DNA from 4 places in the Rahnella inusitata genome. Region 2 is predicted to be linked to each of the others. Evidence: predicted binding sites of a transcription regulator. Region 2 holds the regulator's gene; each other region holds the start of a gene.
The links. Region 2 encodes CRP, which controls carbon source genes, mostly activating them, when cyclic AMP is high. Its sites were predicted from a motif close to ATGTGANNNNNNTCACAT; they were not measured.
Positions count from the first base shown of each region.

Region 1 (4,207 bases), 370 kb from region 2:
TGGCTTGTGCGACATTCGGGCTGGTGCTCGGCGGTATTATTGGCGGGCCGGTGGCGCGTTATCTGGTGAGCCACTCTTCAATGCCTGGCGGCTCGCTTGATGATTCAGCCGATCCAAGCGCATTCGAAAAACCTGCGATTGGCCGCATGATAACCCCGCTGGTGCTGGTGGAGACGATTGCGCTGATCGCCATTTGTCTGAGTGCAGGCACCCGTATTTCCGAATTGCTGCATGGCTCCGCTTTCGAAATTCCGACCTTTGTCTGTGTTCTGTTTGTTGGCGTGATCCTGAGTAATCTTCTGGCATGGCTGGGTTTCTACCGCGTATTTGACCGTGCGGTCTCGGTGCTCGGTAACGTCAGTCTGTCGCTGTTTCTGGCGATGGCGCTCATGAGCCTCAAACTCTGGGAAATGGCGTCGCTCGCGTTGCCGATGATGGCCATCCTGCTCGTGCAGACTATCGCGATGGCACTGTATGCGATTTTCGTTACCTATCGCGTGATGGGCAAAAATTACGATGCAGCGGTGCTGGCGGCAGGCCACTGCGGTTTTGGTCTGGGCGCAACGCCAACGGCGATTGCTAATATGCAGGCGATCACTAACCAGTTTGGCCCTTCGCATCTGGCATTTTTAGTTGTTCCTATGGTCGGCGCGTTCTTCCTTGATATCGCCAATGCCATCGTCATTAAATTGTTCCTGATGCTGCCGGTCTTCCCGGCGATTGCTTAACGGCCTTAGCAAAAAAAAAGGGCACAAAAACCAATATTTTGTGCCCGATTCATCACTTCAAATTTGCTTAATTCGCTGCGTCAGCTTGCTCAGTAAACACTTCTTCGGCTTCCGCTGCTTTCTCCTGAGTCAGTAACTGCTTCTCGTAGACTTTGAAGAACGGGTAGTAAATCATCATAGACAGGGCCATCAGCATGATGACCAAAATCGACACTTTGAAATCCCAGCCCATCGCCCAGGCTGCGCCAATCGGCGCCGGAGACGTCCACGGAACCAGTGAGATCATGTGCGGGAGAAGATCGGTGGAAACGGCCAGATAAGCGATCACGGCATTGACCATCGGAGCCAGCAGGAAGGGGATGAAAAATACCGGATTCATTACGATTGGGGTACCGAAGATGACCGGCTCGTTGATGTTAAAACAGCTTGGCACCAGACTGAGTTTCCCCATGGTACGCAGATGTGCCGACTTACTGCGGCAGAACAGCAGCACCAGCCCGATTGTGGCGCCAGAACCGCCAATGACGATCAGGAAATTCCAGAACGCCTCAGTCATGATGTGCGTCATCGGCAATCCGGCGGCCAGCGCGGTCTGATTCAGCCCGAGATTGGTCAGCCAGAACGCCTGCAACATCCCCGAGACAATCGCCGAGCCGTGGATCCCGGCAAACCATAGCAGATGACAAATCAGCACCGCCACCAGAATAGCCGGAAGCGAGTCTGCGGCGGAAATCAGCGGTTCAAACAGTGCCATGATGGCCTGTGGTAGCAGCATGTCAAAGCCTGACTGCACCAGCAAACTGATCGGGAACAGTGTAATCACTACGGCAATAATCGGGATCAGCAGATCAAACGAATGTTTGATGTTTGAAGGTACCTGTTCGGGAAGGCGAATGCCGATATTGTATTTCTTCAGCAGCCGCGTCAGTTCGGTGACATAAATCGCGACCAATATCGCGGTGAAAATACCCACACCGCCCAGCGCCTCCGTCGACATCTTTTTATCAACCTGCGGCGCGGCGACTAACAGGAACGACATCAGCGACAGCATAGCCGTCATAAATGGGTCAAGTTTGTAGCTTCTCGCCAGGTTGTAGGCAATGGAAGCCGCGATGTAGATCGACATGATGCCCATCGTCATATTGAACGGCGTCAGTATCTGGAGCTCATATTTCGCCGATAACGCCAACCAGCTGCGGGCAAACTCCCAGGAGGATTCCGGCGAAAAAGGCGGATGTACGAAAACCAGCAGAAACGAGCCGACAATCATAAACGGCATTGCTGAAATAAAGCCGTCACGCACCGCCATAACATGACGTTGAGAGGACAAGCGAGCTGCGAACGGACTAATTTTTTGTTCGATAAACTGAAACAGAGACTGGCTGATGCTCATAATGATATTGGCCTTATGGTGAAGAAATCACGCAGGGTTGCCTTAATTATCATCAGTGTAGATGCGGAGTGTGAAACCGGTTACAGACTTTGTGCGAGTCTGTGAAGGTCATCAAATAACCAGGGAAGAAAGAGGTTGAGGACGATTTTTGAACAAAAGTCTGAGGAATAGTTATTAAGGAAACATCATTTTTAATGATGTTTTGGCCAAAAAAGGAGGGATCAGGCGTTGGTGTAACGTACTCTTTCCGGCAGCCAGCGTTCTATCAACGCTTTGGCATGTTCGGGGAATTGTTGCTGAAGATAGCGGGCGATACGCTGCACATCCGGGATCATCGCCTGATCGCGAAGCAGATCGGCCACTTTGAACTCGGCGCTGCCGGTCTGACGCGTACCCAGCAATTCACCCGGACCACGAATTTCTAAATCCTGCTGAGCAATGACAAAGCCATCGTTACTGTCGCGCAAAACCTGCAAACGTTTCTGTGCGGTCTTGCTGAGCGGCGTTTTGTATAACAGTACACAGTGAGAAGCCACCGCACCACGGCCAACGCGGCCACGTAACTGATGCAACTGCGCTAAACCCAGCCGCTCGGGGTTTTCGATGATCATCAGGCTGGCATTCGGCACGTCGACTCCCACTTCAATCACGGTCGTTGCCACCAGCAGCTGTACTTCGCCTTTTTTGAACGCCTGCATGACGGCCTGTTTTTCCTGCGCCTTCATACGGCCATGAACCAACCCGATATTCAGCGCAGGTAGCGCTTCTTTCAGACCTTCCCATGTGGCTTCTGCCGCCTGTGCTTCAAGCATTTCTGATTCTTCGATAAGCGTACAGACCCAATAGGCCTGACGATTTTCCAGCTCACAGGCACTTTTTACGCGGCTGATTATGTCGCTGCGGCGCGTATCCGGGATGGCAACGGTGGTCACCGGCGTGCGTCCCGGCGGTAACTCATCAATCACCGAGGTATCCAGATCGGCGTAAGCGGTCATCGCCAGCGTTCGTGGAATTGGAGTGGCGGTCATAATTAACTGATGCGGGTGAAAGCCTTGCTGCAACCCTTTCTCCCACAGTGCCAGGCGCTGATGAACACCAAAACGGTGTTGTTCATCAATGATCACCAGAGATAACGAGGAGAAAAGTACCTGTTCCTGGAAGATGGCATGAGTGCCGACCACCATAGATACCTGGCCGCTGGCAATCGCTTCCTGCTGCGCCTGCCGGGCTTTGCCTTTTTGCTTACCCGCCAGCCAGCCAACCTGAATTCCCAGCGGTTCGAACCACTGGCGGAAGTTATTGGCGTGCTGTTCGGCGAGTAACTCCGTCGGTGCCATCAGGCCGACCTGCTGCCCCTGCGCGATGGCGCAAAGTGCGGCGAGAGCAGCGACCAGCGTTTTACCTGAGCCGACATCGCCCTGCACCAGACGCATCATCGGATAACTTTTTGCCAGATCCTGCTCAATTTCGGCAACAACGCGATCTTGCGCACCGGTAGGGCTGAACGGGAGAGAAGCGAGGAACTGTTTTTTCAGGCGATCGTCGTGATGTAACGGCAACGCTTTATAACTTTGCGTACCAGCGCGCACGGCCAGCATGCTGAGATTGTGCGCCAGTAACTCTTCCATTATCAGACGGCGCTGTGCCGGATGATGACCTTTCTCGAGGTCGGCAAGCTGAATGTCCGGAGGTGGGCGATGCAGAAGATGCAGTGCCTCAGGCAATGAAATCAACGAGCGGCTTAGCTCTTCCGGCAATAGCTCGACGATAGGAACAGTATCAAGGAGTTCAAGCGCCTGATCGGTCAGTTTGCGCAGCGTCGCCTGACGAATGCCTTCGGTGGTTGGATAAACAGGCGTCAGCGACTCCTGCAAAACGACTTCGCTGTTTTCGCCCTGAATGCGGTATTCGGGATGAATTATTTCCGCGCCAATCGTGCCGCGTTTGATTTCGCCATATGCGGTCACACGTCGGCCTGCGGCCAGGCTGTTTTTCATCGCGGCGTTGAAGTTGAAGAAGCGCAGTGTGACCAGCCCGGTGCCATCACTGATCTGACAGGTCAGCATTCTGCGACGACCAAAGCTGA
Region 1 is NZ_CP065024.1:357,183-361,389, reverse strand. It holds gene gltS (sodium/glutamate symporter) at 1-728, shown strand, start outside; gene I2123_RS01705 (PTS sugar transporter subunit IIC) at 796-2,121, opposite strand; gene recG (ATP-dependent DNA helicase RecG) at 2,343-4,207, opposite strand, start outside.
Region 1: a site for CRP is predicted at 2,221-2,238, ahead of I2123_RS01705 (PTS sugar transporter subunit IIC). Genes of this name have one in related genera too.

Region 2 (4,207 bases):
ATGAATCAGTCGCAGCCAGCGGTCAGCAGAACGCTGCGCGAGCTGGAGCAAACGCTCGATACGCAGCTTATCGTGCGCGGCAATCAGGGGATGGCGCTGACCGAAACTGGCCGCGCTTTCGCCCAGCGGATGCAGTTCATCCTCGAAGAACTGGAGCGCGCCGCTGAAGAAATCCAGCAGATTAATCAGTATTCGCAAGGCTCGGTGGCGATCGGGTTTTCGTCGCTGCTGGCGCTGACGGTATTTCCGGCGCTGAACGGGGAATTCAAAACCCAGTTTCCGCAGTCAAAGTTGTTGATCAAAGAAGGTCAGCTGTCGGTGCTGCTGCCCGCGCTGCGCGAAGGAAAACTGGATTTCGCCATCGGTACCGCCGGACCGGGATTTCCGCTGGAGGATCAGGTGCGTGAACCGCTGTTCACCGCCCCGTTCGGAATTATCGCCAGACGCGGGCATCCGCTGGCCAACGCCACACGGCTCGAAGAATTACAGGATGCGCGCTGGGTGTTGCCGGAAACGGATATGGGGTACTACCAGCAGCTACAACTGGCGGACGGGTTTTATCAGGCGGGAAGTGAAACACCGGTGCGCACCGACTCGGTGGTGTGCGGGCTGAATATGGTGTTGCAGTCGGACTATCTGACCATCGTGGCGCGGGCGATGCGTGCGCCGTTCGGTTTGCAGGAGCAACTGTGTCTGCTCAATATCGACACCCTGCCACAGGCAGAATATTGCGTGCTCTATTCGCAAAAATCGCCGCTGACGTTTGCCGCGCGGCGATTTTTGGATTTACTGCGCAATCAGTGCCAGTCATATGACTGGACATGACTTATTCCGCTTCGATCACTTCAAAACTATGGGTAATCGTGGCCGCTTTGCCGAGCATCAGAGAAACAGAACAATATTTCTCGGCGGAGAGGCTGACGGCGCGCTCTACAATCTTATCGGTCAACGCTTTGCCGGTGACGATAAAATGCAGATTGATGTGCGTGAACAGACGCGGCGCTTCTTCGCGACGTTCTGACGTCAGTTTTACTTCACAATCGCGAACATCGTTACGGCCTTTTTGCAAAATCGACACCACGTCGATCGCGCTGCAGCCACCCGCTGACATCAGCAGCATTTCCATCGGGCTCGGGGCTTTATCGCCTGCATTGCCGTCCATCAAAACCTGATGCCCTGACGCTGATTCACCTAAAAACGTCAGACCTTCCACCCATTTTACGCGTGCGTGCATTTGCTTATCTCCCGGCGCTCTTAAGAATCAAATTTTCACCCCAGACTACCCTTTCACCTAAAAACTGGCAACGTAACCCGATCGCCATCATGCTGAAGCGAGACAACACAAGACAGCATTGCAAACCTGTGTTACAAACAAAGCCGAAACATACTTTCCAGCAAATTGCGGTGACGGTTTTCGCGGTTTAAGAACAGAACCCAAGGTGATAACGGCAATATACAGCCGGTTTCACTCCGACATCCGCTTGCAGCATTTCTGGAGAGCTATATGCTGAAAGGGCGCATTAATATTCAGACGCCGTACAGGGAACTCTGAGCCCTGTAATTTGGGCAGCGATAATAACAGAGGATAATAGCAAATGGTTCTCGGCAAGCCACAAACAGACCCGACTCTTGAATGGTTCCTGTCTCACTGTCATATACATAAGTATCCTTCTAAAAGTACGCTGATTCACCAAGGTGAAAAAGCCGAAACGCTTTACTACATCGTGAAAGGGTCGGTTGCCGTCCTGATTAAAGATGAAGAAGGCAAAGAGATGATACTTTCCTACCTTAACCAAGGTGACTTCATCGGCGAGCTGGGACTCTTCGAAGAAGGTCAGGAACGCAGTGCCTGGGTACGTGCTAAAACTGCCTGTGAAGTGGCTGAAATTTCTTATAAAAAATTCCGCCAGCTGATTCAGGTTAACCCGGACATTCTGATGCGCCTCTCCGCGCAGATGGCAAACCGTCTGCAAATGACGTCTGAGAAAGTCGGTAACCTTGCTTTCCTCGACGTAACGGGCCGTATCGCTCAAACCTTGCTGAATCTGGCCAAACAGCCAGATGCAATGACCCACCCGGACGGGATGCAGATTAAAATCACCCGCCAGGAAATCGGTCAGATCGTCGGTTGCTCTCGTGAAACCGTCGGCCGCATTCTTAAAATGCTGGAAGATCAGAGCCTGATCTCCGCACACGGTAAAACGATTGTCGTCTACGGCACACGTTAATCCCTCAAAAATTGGCGCGGCAGCTTACTGTCGCGCCTTTTTTATGGGCTAAGCTTCCGCTATGACGCTGTGGAGAAGGCTGTTTTATCACCCCGAAGTGAATTACGCACTGCGCCAGACGCTGGTGTTATGTTTGCCGGTCGGCCTGTGCTGGCTGTTCGGGAATCTGCAAATGGGCTTGCTGTTCTCCCTCTGCCCTGCCTGCTGTAACGTCGCCGGTCTTGATACGCCGCACAAACGCTTCTTCAAACGTCTCTTCATTGGTGGTTCGCTGTTTGCGATCAGCAGTATCTTGCTGCAACTGATGATGGAAAACTGGCACATCCCGCTGCCGCTCATCATGCTCTCGCTGGCTTTGCTGCTCGGCGTCACCGGTGAAATCAGCCCGCTGCATGCGCGACTGTTGCCCGGCGCACTGGTGGCGACCATCTTTACCCTGAGCATGGTCGGCGTCAGGCCGATGTGGCAGGCTCCCGCGCTGTTCGCTGCAGGCACTGCCTGGTATGGCCTGTTCAACTGGGCGTGGTTTCGCATCTCCAAAGAGCAGCCGATGCGCGAAACTCTCAGCCAGCTCTATCTGCAACTGGCTGATTATTTCGAAGCCAAATACAGCCTGCTGACGCAGCATATCGATCCGGAAACCGCCTTACCGCCGCTGCTTAAGCGTCAGCAGCAGGTCATCGATCTTATTGCCCTGCTCTATCAGCAGTTGCACATGCTGCCGCAGCACGGCCATCATCATCACCACAAGCGACTGTTCCAGCGTTTTCAGGTGGCGCTGGATTTGCAGGAGCACATCACGGTCAGTCTGCATCAGCCGGAAGAAGTACAAAAACTGGTGGAAGAAAGCCATGCCGAAGCGGTGATCCGCCGCAATGCGCAGGTGATTTCCGCCCGGCTGCGCGTCATTGCCGACGACATTCTTTATCACCGGCTGTCCGCGCGTTTCACGATGGCCAACGAATTGGCGGCGCTGGAAAAAATCGCCGCACGCAATCCGGAAAATCCGGTCGGCCAGTTCTGCTATTACCATTTCAGCCGCATTGCACGCCTGCTGCGCACCCAGCGCCCGCTGTACCGCCGTGATCTGATGAACTCTCAGCCGCGTCTGCCTTTCTGGCTGGCGCTGAAAAGTTATCTGTCTTTCAAATCTATCGCCCTGCGCAACGCAGCGCGGCTTGGCATTATTCTGGCGATCGGCAGCAGTCTTGGTTTGTTCTTCAATCTGCCGAAACCCTACTGGATTTTGCTTACCATCATGCTGGTAAGCCAGAACGGCTACAACGCCACCCGCGTGCGGATCCAGCACCGTGCGCTCGGCACGCTGGCCGGATTACTGATCGCCGCCGGATTGCTGAAACTTGAGCTGCCTGAGGGCATTACCTTGTTCTGCATGCTGGTGGTGACGCTGGTGTCGTACACGGTGCTGCGTAAAAACTACGGGCTGGCGATGGTCGGGATGACGGTCACGGCGGTCTACACGCTGCAACTGCTGGCGATGAACGGCGTACACTTTCTGGTGCCAAGGCTTATCGATACGCTTATCGGCTGCGCACTGGCCTTCGGCGGGACTATCTGGCTATGGCCGCAGTGGCAAAGCGGATTGTTGCGTCAAAATGCCCATCAGGCGCTGGCAACCTACCAGGATGCGATCCGCTTACTCCTGCAAGATAATCCAGACGCTGTAAAACTGGCCTATGCCCGTATGCAGGTCAATCAGGCGCATAACAAGCTGTTCACCTCGCTGAATCAGGCAATGCAGGAACCGGGATTTAACTCGCATTATCTTGCAGATATGCGTCTGTGGGTAACGCACAGTCAGTTTGTGGTCGAGCACATCAACGCCATGACCATTCTGGCCCGCGAGCATTACATGCTGCCGGAGGCTCTGGCGACGGAGTATTTGCAGAGTTGTGAAATCGCGCTGCAAAGCTGCCAGCAGCGGCTGATCTACGACGGTCCGAGCAGCGAGAACACCC
Region 2 is NZ_CP065024.1:730,297-734,503, reverse strand. It holds gene I2123_RS03305 (LysR substrate-binding domain-containing protein) at 1-825, shown strand, start outside; gene I2123_RS03300 (OsmC family protein) at 827-1,234, opposite strand; gene crp (cAMP-activated global transcriptional regulator CRP) at 1,596-2,228, shown strand; gene I2123_RS03290 (YccS/YhfK family putative transporter) at 2,296-4,207, shown strand, end outside.

Region 3 (4,207 bases), 240 kb from region 2:
TTCAAAGGAGTGATATTTGTGACCGTTTTATCCCCAATGCGCGAGACCTATTTTCCGCAATTTTTAGAGCAACTCGCCGCAGATTACGCCAGCGAAAATGTCCGTTCGGGCCGCTGGCCGCAGGAAAATGCGCTGACGCGTTCGCAAAGCGAGCTAATGAGATTGCTGCCACAAGGCACCGCGACGCCGGACAATTATTTGTTTGAAATTAAAACCGATCCTGACGGGCAGACAGCCGGTTATATCTGGTTTGCCGTCAGCGAACGTCAGGGCGAGCGCAGCGCTTTTATCTATGAAGTTTCCGTGTTTAGCGAATTTCGCCGTCAGGGCCATGCCCGCGCCGCGTTTTTACAGCTGGAAGGGAAAGTGCGCGAGCTGGGTTTGAAATCCATCGGGCTGAATGTGTTTTATCACAACAGCGCTGCCCAGGCGTTGTATACCAGCCTGGGCTATGCACCCACCAATCTGACCATGGTGAAAACGTTAAAAACGAGTTAAGCGCGCCGTTTAACGGATATATTTCATAAAGTTGGTCGGCTGCCCTACCCGGTCATACAATTTGCGTGCGGTGTGGTTGGTGGTTTGCGTCATCCAGTAAACGTTGGCTTTGTCGTTCTCGTCAGCGTAAGCGTACACCGCTTCAATCAGCTTCTGTCCGATCCCCAGCTTGCGTGCGCTGTCATCGACGTATAAATCCTGCAAATACACGACCTGTTGCAGGTGCCAGCCGTGATCGTGATTCAGACAGTTCACCAGCCCGACCAGTTTCCCCTGATACTCCGCCACAAAGCCAAACATGCCCGCGTACTCCGGGTCCGAGAGACGCCGGAACGTGAAATCAAACTGCGAAGGATCGAGCTTCGACAGATAAAAATCGAGATAACCCCGCCACAGCGTTTCCCAGCCTTCACGGTCAGCGGGTGTTAACGGGCGGATAACAATGTGATCAGATTGGCTCATGGGCTTTCTCTCTGTTAAATATAAGTAATCTCTATCCAGTTTATTGCAACTGCCGTTCTTTTCGCCAGAAGGATTTTTCAGCCATGTCGTCACGTTTTAACGTCAGAGATCTCACGTTTTCGGCGGTGATCGCCGGATTTGTCGCCGTCTTAGTCGGATATACCAGCTCGGCGGCGATTATCTTTCAGGCGGCAGAAGCGGCAGGGGCCACTGCGGGACAGATTGGCGGCTGGCTGAGTATGCTCGGCCTCGGCATGGGCGTGACCAGCATCGGATTGTCGCTGTATTACCGCACGCCGGTGGTCACCGCCTGGTCAACGCCCGGCGCGGCGCTGCTGGTGACCAGCCTGCCCGGCACCTCGATCAACGAAGCGATTGGCGTTTTCGTGTTTGCCACCGGGCTGATTCTGCTGTGCGGTGTCACCGGATTATTCGCCAGACTGATGCATTACATTCCGCAGGCGCTCTCAGCCGCGATGCTCGGCGGGATTCTGCTGCGGTTCGGGCTGAACGCCTTCACGTCACTGCAAAGCAATTTCGCGCTGGCGGGAACGATGTGTCTGGTTTATCTGCTGGCGAAACGCGCTATGCCCCGTTACGCCGTGGTGCTCGCGCTGGCAGCAGGGCTTATCGTGGCCGGATTACAGGGCGATATCGCGCTGCACGGCCAGACGCTGACCTTTGCCACGCCGGAATTCGTGATGCCGCATTTCACGCTTTCCTCAATTGTCGGTATCGGCATTCCTTTCTTCGTCGTCACAATGGCGTCGCAAAACGCACCCGGCATCGCCACGCTGAAAGCGCACGGTTACAACCTGCCGGTTTCGCCATTAATTACATGGACCGCACTGACTGCGCTGATTCTTGCACCGTTCGGCGGTTTTACCGTCTGTATCGCCGCCATTACCGCCGCGATTTGTATGGGCGAGGATATTCATCCCGATCCGAAAAAGCGTTATATGGCCGCCGTTGCGGCAGGCGTGTTTTATCTGATTGCCGGTGTGTTTGGCGGATCGATTGGCATGGTCTTTACCGCGCTACCTGAGGCGCTAATCCACACCATCGCCGGTCTGGCGTTGCTCGGAACGATTGCCGGAAGTCTGTATCGCGCACTGGAAAACGAACAGCAGCGCGACGCGGCTATCATCACGTTTCTGATCACCGCCTCCGGCGTCACACTGCTGGGTGTCGGATCGGCATTCTGGGGGCTGGCCGGCGGTGTGATCACCCATCTGATTCTGAGTATTCCGGCGCGAAAAAGATGAGTCCGTTCAAGTTATGGGTAACAGGTTTTCGTAACACGGCGCAAAGTGATGGCGATCACATTTTTCACCGTCCAAACGCTCTTTACTGGGGATAATCAGGCAACACACGCCCCCTTTAAAGAGCGAGAAATCCATGACTATTGCCACGCAATCCTGCGTCGTGACCGGGAAAAAAGACGTTTCGGTGATCGACCAGACCATCGATTACACAGGCCAGGGCACTTTGGTGAAAATTACCCGCGGTGGCATCTGCGGCTCCGATCTGCATTACTACGAACATGGTGCGGTCGGTGATTTCAAAGTGCGCGAAGCCATGGTGCTCGGCCATGAAGTGGTCGGTGTGGTGGAGAAATCTGACAACCCGCGTTTACAGCCCGGCCAGAAAGTGGCGCTCAACCCAAGCAAGCCGTGCAAAGCCTGTAAATACTGCCTGTCCGGCGACGAAAACCAATGCACGACGATGAAATTTTTCGGCAGCGCGATGTATTTCCCGCACATCAACGGCGCCTTCACGCAGTACAAAATCGTCGACAGCGAGCAGTGCATTCCTTACGACAATCAGGTCAGTGACCGGCTGATGGTATTCGCCGAACCGCTGGCCGTTGCTATTCACGCCGTGAATCAGGCCGGTGATATAAGGGGTAAAACGGTGTTTGTGTCCGGTGTCGGGCCGATTGGCTGCCTCATCGTGCTGGCGGCAAAAGCCAAAGGCGCGGCACAGATCGTGGTCACCGACCCGAGCGAACGCTGCCGCACACTGGCACTGGCCGTCGGTGCGGGCAAAGCGCTGGATGCCGCACAGGGCGATTTCTCCGCGTATCAGGCAGACAAAGGCTTTTTCGATGTGTCCTTCGATGCTTCCGGCCACCCTTCTTCTATCCGCCGCTGTCTGGAAGTCACCCGCGCGCGCGGTACGCTGGTGCAGGTCGGGATGGGGCCGGTGGTCAATGAATTCCCGCTGATGATGCTGATTGCCAGGGAAATTAACTGGGTCGGCAGCTTCCGCTTCACCGAAGAATTCAATACGGCGGTGGAATGGCTGGCGAATAAAACGGTCGACCCGATGCCGTTGCTCTCCGCCGAATTCCCACAGGGCGATCTGCTGGAGGCCATGGAATTCGCACTGGATAAATCCAAAGCCTCAAAAGTTCAGCTGGTTTTCTAACCTGCAATTTTGCGGTCTGCCACTCAACTCACAATATCAAAACATCGTTTCATTTTATTATCTCCTCTGATTTTATCATTCAGAGGAGATTGATTATGGCGAAGGAAACCCCGAAAAAGCAGGTCGCCCTGCTGCTGGCAGACGGATTTGAAGAAGGCGAAGCGGTGATTGTGCTCGATATTCTTGAGCGACTGGAGATTCAGGTCACCACGCTGGCGTGTCAGAAAAGTCAGATGCTACGCAGTTATCACGGCATTCAGATGCAGGCTAATGCGTTGCTGAGCGCGCAGGGCGATCGCGTGTTTGACGCGGTGGTGATGCCCGGCGGTCCCGAAGGTTCCGTGGCGCTGGCGGCCAGCAGAGAGGTGGTCGAATTTGTCCGTCGCCACGACGAGGCCGGTAAACTGATTTGTCCGCTATGTTCCGCCGCTGCGCGTGTGCTCGGCGGCAACGGGCTGCTGAAAGGGCGTCGCTACGTCTGTTCCGGCGATTTATACAAAGACGTCAAAGACGGCGTTTATGTGAATCAGTCCTTCGTCGAAGACGGCAATTTGCTGAGCGGAAAGGGATTAGGGCTGGCATTCGATTTTGCTTTCCAGCTGGCGTACCGCCTGACCGGCAATGCCGAAGCCACCGATTTTCAGGCCGACCACATCGATTATCACCACTGGCGCGCTAACCAAAAAATCTGATCGCTTTCAGCGGACGGCGCAGGTCGTCCGCTGCGGTCAGCATCATGTCCGTTTTTGGCATTCTCCCGCCTCTTTTTCAGGCGCACACTGGTTTCACACTCACCAGATGGAGTCCGGAAATGACA
Region 3 is NZ_CP065024.1:493,995-498,201, reverse strand. It holds gene I2123_RS02320 (hypothetical protein) at 1-13, shown strand, start outside; gene I2123_RS02315 (GNAT family N-acetyltransferase) at 19-498, shown strand; gene I2123_RS02310 (GNAT family N-acetyltransferase) at 508-960, opposite strand; gene I2123_RS02305 (benzoate/H(+) symporter BenE family transporter) at 1,044-2,225, shown strand; gene idnD (L-idonate 5-dehydrogenase) at 2,359-3,390, shown strand; gene I2123_RS02295 (DJ-1/PfpI family protein) at 3,486-4,082, shown strand; gene I2123_RS02290 (cysteine hydrolase family protein) at 4,202-4,207, shown strand, end outside.
Region 3: a site for CRP is predicted at 2,269-2,286, ahead of idnD (L-idonate 5-dehydrogenase). Genes of this name have one in related genera too.

Region 4 (4,207 bases), 1.9 Mb from region 2:
TCCGCATCGTTAATTGTCATGATTATAGCATGACAAATAACGATTGATGAATAATCGCACAGGTGTTTTTTTCACTCTCTGTCGGGTGAATGAAATCGTTCTGAAACATATATGTGATCGGTGTCACATTGAGGATGTATCAGAATGAAACACAAATTGACAAACCTTGACCAAATCTATTTATTAGCTAAGAAAAGTTAACTCTTGTAGGAAGTCGCTGGTAATTGCATGTTCTTTGAACTATATGCAGCAATCGGTTGCGGATCACAGTTTTAGGGTTTGATATATGCAACGTCTGAAAGTGGCAAGGCGTTGTTCCTCCCCCGCTTCTGGTAAAAATATGAAAAATAAAATTATTGCAGCAGGCGCTTTGATGGCTTTGTCCTACAGCGCGACCGTGCTCGCTGATGATAGCAAGGGCGAATTTGTTTCCGACTGGTGGCACCAGAGTGTAAACGTTGTAGGTAGCGCCGATACCCGTTTCGGACCGACAATTCGTAACGACGTTTATCTCGAATATGAAGCGTTTGCGCACAAAGACTGGTTTGATTTCTACGGCTACATCGATATCCCTAAAACCTTCGGTGCGGGTAACGGCAACGATACCGGTATCTGGGATAAAAACGGTTCACCGTTGTTTATGGAGATCGAACCTCGCTTCTCTATTGATAAGCTGACCGGCACTGATCTGAGCTTTGGTCCGTTCAAAGAATGGTACTTCGCCAACAACTATATCTACGATATGGGCCCGGACAGCGATAACCGTCAGAACACCTGGTACATGGGTCTGGGCACCGATATCGACACCGGTTTGCCGATGAGCCTGTCTCTGAACGTGTATGCGAAATACCAGTGGGAAAACTACAGCGCGGCCAACGAAAACAGCTGGGACGGATACCGTTTCAAAGTGAAATATTTCGTTCCGTTGACTGAAATGTGGGGCGGCAACCTGAGCTACATCGGGTTCACCAACTTTGACTGGGGCTCTTCACTGGGCGACGACGATTTCCGTGACCTGAACGGCAAAAAAGCCCGTTCTAACAACTCTATCGCCTCCAGCCATATCCTCTCGCTGAATTACACACACTGGCATTACTCGTTCGTGGCGCGTTACTTCCACAACGGCGGCCAGTGGGCTGACGGCGCTGAGCTGAACTTTGGTAACGGTAATTTCGATGTGAAATCTACCGGCTGGGGTTACTACGGCGTGATCGGTTACAGCTTCTGATATCCGAAGTTGTATTGGAAAACCCGGCTGAGGCCGGGTTTTTTTATGTTTATATTTCTGACATTTTCCCGCGCATGACGAATTTTTTTACTATCGAGTGAAATTTGTACACAACGAGAGGCGATCCCGTCGCGCCGTTGTGGCATAATGCGCGCCAAATCACATTTCCCAATTAAGAGCGAGCGTTGTGCTAAGTACTTACAACATCACCATGCAATTCGGCAGCAAGCCGTTATTTGAAAACATTAACGTGAAATTTGGCGGCGGTAACCGTTATGGCCTGATTGGCGCGAACGGTTGTGGCAAATCCACTTTCATGAAGATCCTCGGTGGCGACTTAGTGCCTTCAGCGGGTAACGTCGTACTCGACCCGAACGAGCGTCTGGGTAAATTACGTCAGGATCAGTTCGCCTTCGAAGAGTTCACCGTGCTGGACACCGTGATCATGGGCCACAACGAACTGTGGGCCGTGAAAGAAGAGCGCGACCGCATTTACGCGATGGCGGAAATGAGCGAAGCCGACGGCTATAAAGTGGCCGATCTGGAAGTCGAATACGGTGAGATGGACGGCTACAGCGCTGAATCCCGCGCGGGCGAGCTGCTGCTCGGCGTCGGCATTCCGGTAGAACAACATTACGGCCTGATGAGCGAAATCGCGCCGGGCTTTAAACTGCGTGTATTGCTGGCGCAGGCGTTGTTCTCTGACCCGGAAATTCTGCTGCTCGACGAACCAACGAACAACCTGGACATCGATACCATTCGCTGGCTGGAGCAGGTGCTGAACGAACGTAACAGCACCATGATCATCATTTCGCATGACCGTCACTTCCTGAACATGGTTTGTACGCACATGGCGGATCTGGACTACGGCGAACTGCGCGTGTATCCAGGTAACTACGATGAATACATGACCGCGGCAACGCAGGCCCGTGAACTTCTGAGCGCCAACAACGCCAAGAAGAAAGCGCAGATTGCTGAACTGCAATCCTTCGTTAGCCGCTTCAGCGCCAACGCCTCCAAATCTAAACAGGCGACGTCACGTGCCCGTCAGATTGATAAAATTCAGCTCGACGAAATCAAAGCGTCAAGCCGTCAGAACCCTTACATGCGTTTCGAGCAGGACAAGAAATTGTTCCGTAATGCACTGGAAGTGGAAAAAATCACCAAAGGTTTCGATAACGGTCCGCTGTTTAAAAACCTTGGCCTGATGCTGGAAGTTGGCGAGAAAGTCGCGATTCTGGGCGCGAACGGTATCGGTAAATCGACCCTGCTGAAAACGCTGGTCGGTGAGCATGAGCCGGAAACCGGTTCAGTGAAATGGTCCGAAAACTCTAAAATCGGTTATTACGCGCAGGATCACGAATATGAATTCGATGACTCCATGAACGTATTCGACTGGATGAGCCAGTGGAAATCCGAGAAAGATGATGAACAGGCCGTACGCGGTGTTCTGGGTCGTCTGCTGTTCGGTCAGGACGATATCAAGAAGAAAGTGAAAGTGCTTTCCGGTGGTGAGAAAGGTCGTATGTTATTCGGGAAACTGATGATGCAGCGTCCAAACATCCTGATTATGGATGAACCAACTAACCACCTTGATATGGAATCCATCGAGTCACTGAACATGGCACTGGAAATGTACGAAGGCACGCTGATCTTCGTTTCCCACGACCGTGAATTCGTGAGCTCACTGGCGACCCGTATCCTGGAAATGACGCCGACCCGCGTTATCGACTTCTCCGGCAACTACGAAGATTATTTACGTAGTCAGGGCATTAATAGTTAATCAGTGCTGATGCCAATAAAAAGTCCGCGAAATTAGCGGACTTTTTTTATACCTAAAATCAGCGGATTAATGACTACCGCACACCTCGCAATGCGGATCTTTCATCAGTTTCATCTCGCGAAATTGCATCGTCATGCCATCGAACATCAGCAGTTTTCCGCGAGGAGTGTCTCCGAATTTTGTCAGCAGCTTGATGGTTTCCATCGCCTGCAAGCTGCCGATGGTGCCAACCAAAGGTGCCATGACGCCAGCCTCGACACAGGTCAGCGCATTTTCCCCGAACAACCGGCTGAGGCAGCGATAGCAGGGCTCCTGCGGCTGGTAGGTGAAGACGCTGAGCTGCCCCTCCATGCGGATAGCCGCGCCGGAAACCAGCGGTTTTTTTTGCGCAAAACATTCACTGTTTAGCTGATTTCGCGTCGTGACGTTGTCGGTACAATCGACCACCACATCACAGGCGGCGATCAGGTCGCTGAGCAATGCGTCATCCGCCTGCGCGTTCACCTGATTCAGCCGGATATGCGGATTGATTGCCGCCAGCGCTATCGCAGCAGATTCCACTTTCGACATGCCGATCCGCGCATCAGTGTGCAGCGTCTGGCGTTGCAGATTGGAAAGCGAGACGGTGTCGAAATCCAGCAGCGTCAGCGTGCCGGTACCGGCGGCGGCCAGATATTGCGCCGCCGCGCAGCCTAATCCGCCCAGCCCGACAATCAGCGCATGGCTGGCTTTCAGCTGTTCCTGGCCATCAAAATCAAACCCTTTCAGGACGATCTGGCGGTTGTAACGCAGGGTTTCGGCGTCCGTCAGTTCCGGCAGCGTCGTCATATTTAGCTCCGCAGCAGGGCGTTGAAGGGTTCGATTTCGACGATTTCACCGGCGGCGACATTATCGCGATCACGCTCAAGCACGATAAAGCAATTGGCCTGACTGAAGGAGCTGAAGACATGCGAACCCTGATGCCCAGTGGTGCGAACTTCCAGCTGGCCTTGTGCGTTGGTGCTGTAAATGCCGCGCTGGAAATCGAGACGTCCCGCCGATTTTTTCAGTGGCGTGACAGCGACAGCCTGCAAACGCGGCGGGAACTGCCACGCGGTGTGGCCAGCCAGTTGGGCGATAAACGGCTGCACCAGCTGATAGAACGTCAGCGCCGCAGAGACCGGATTGCCCGGCAGGCCGCAGAACCAGCTGTTTTT
Region 4 is NZ_CP065024.1:3,584,858-3,589,064, reverse strand. It holds gene I2123_RS16855 (nucleoside-specific channel-forming protein Tsx) at 341-1,228, shown strand; gene I2123_RS16850 (ABC-F family ATPase) at 1,416-3,011, shown strand; gene moeB (molybdopterin-synthase adenylyltransferase MoeB) at 3,078-3,839, opposite strand; gene moeA (molybdopterin molybdotransferase MoeA) at 3,842-4,207, opposite strand, start outside.
Region 4: a site for CRP is predicted at 1,376-1,393, ahead of I2123_RS16850 (ABC-F family ATPase). Genes of this name have one in related genera too.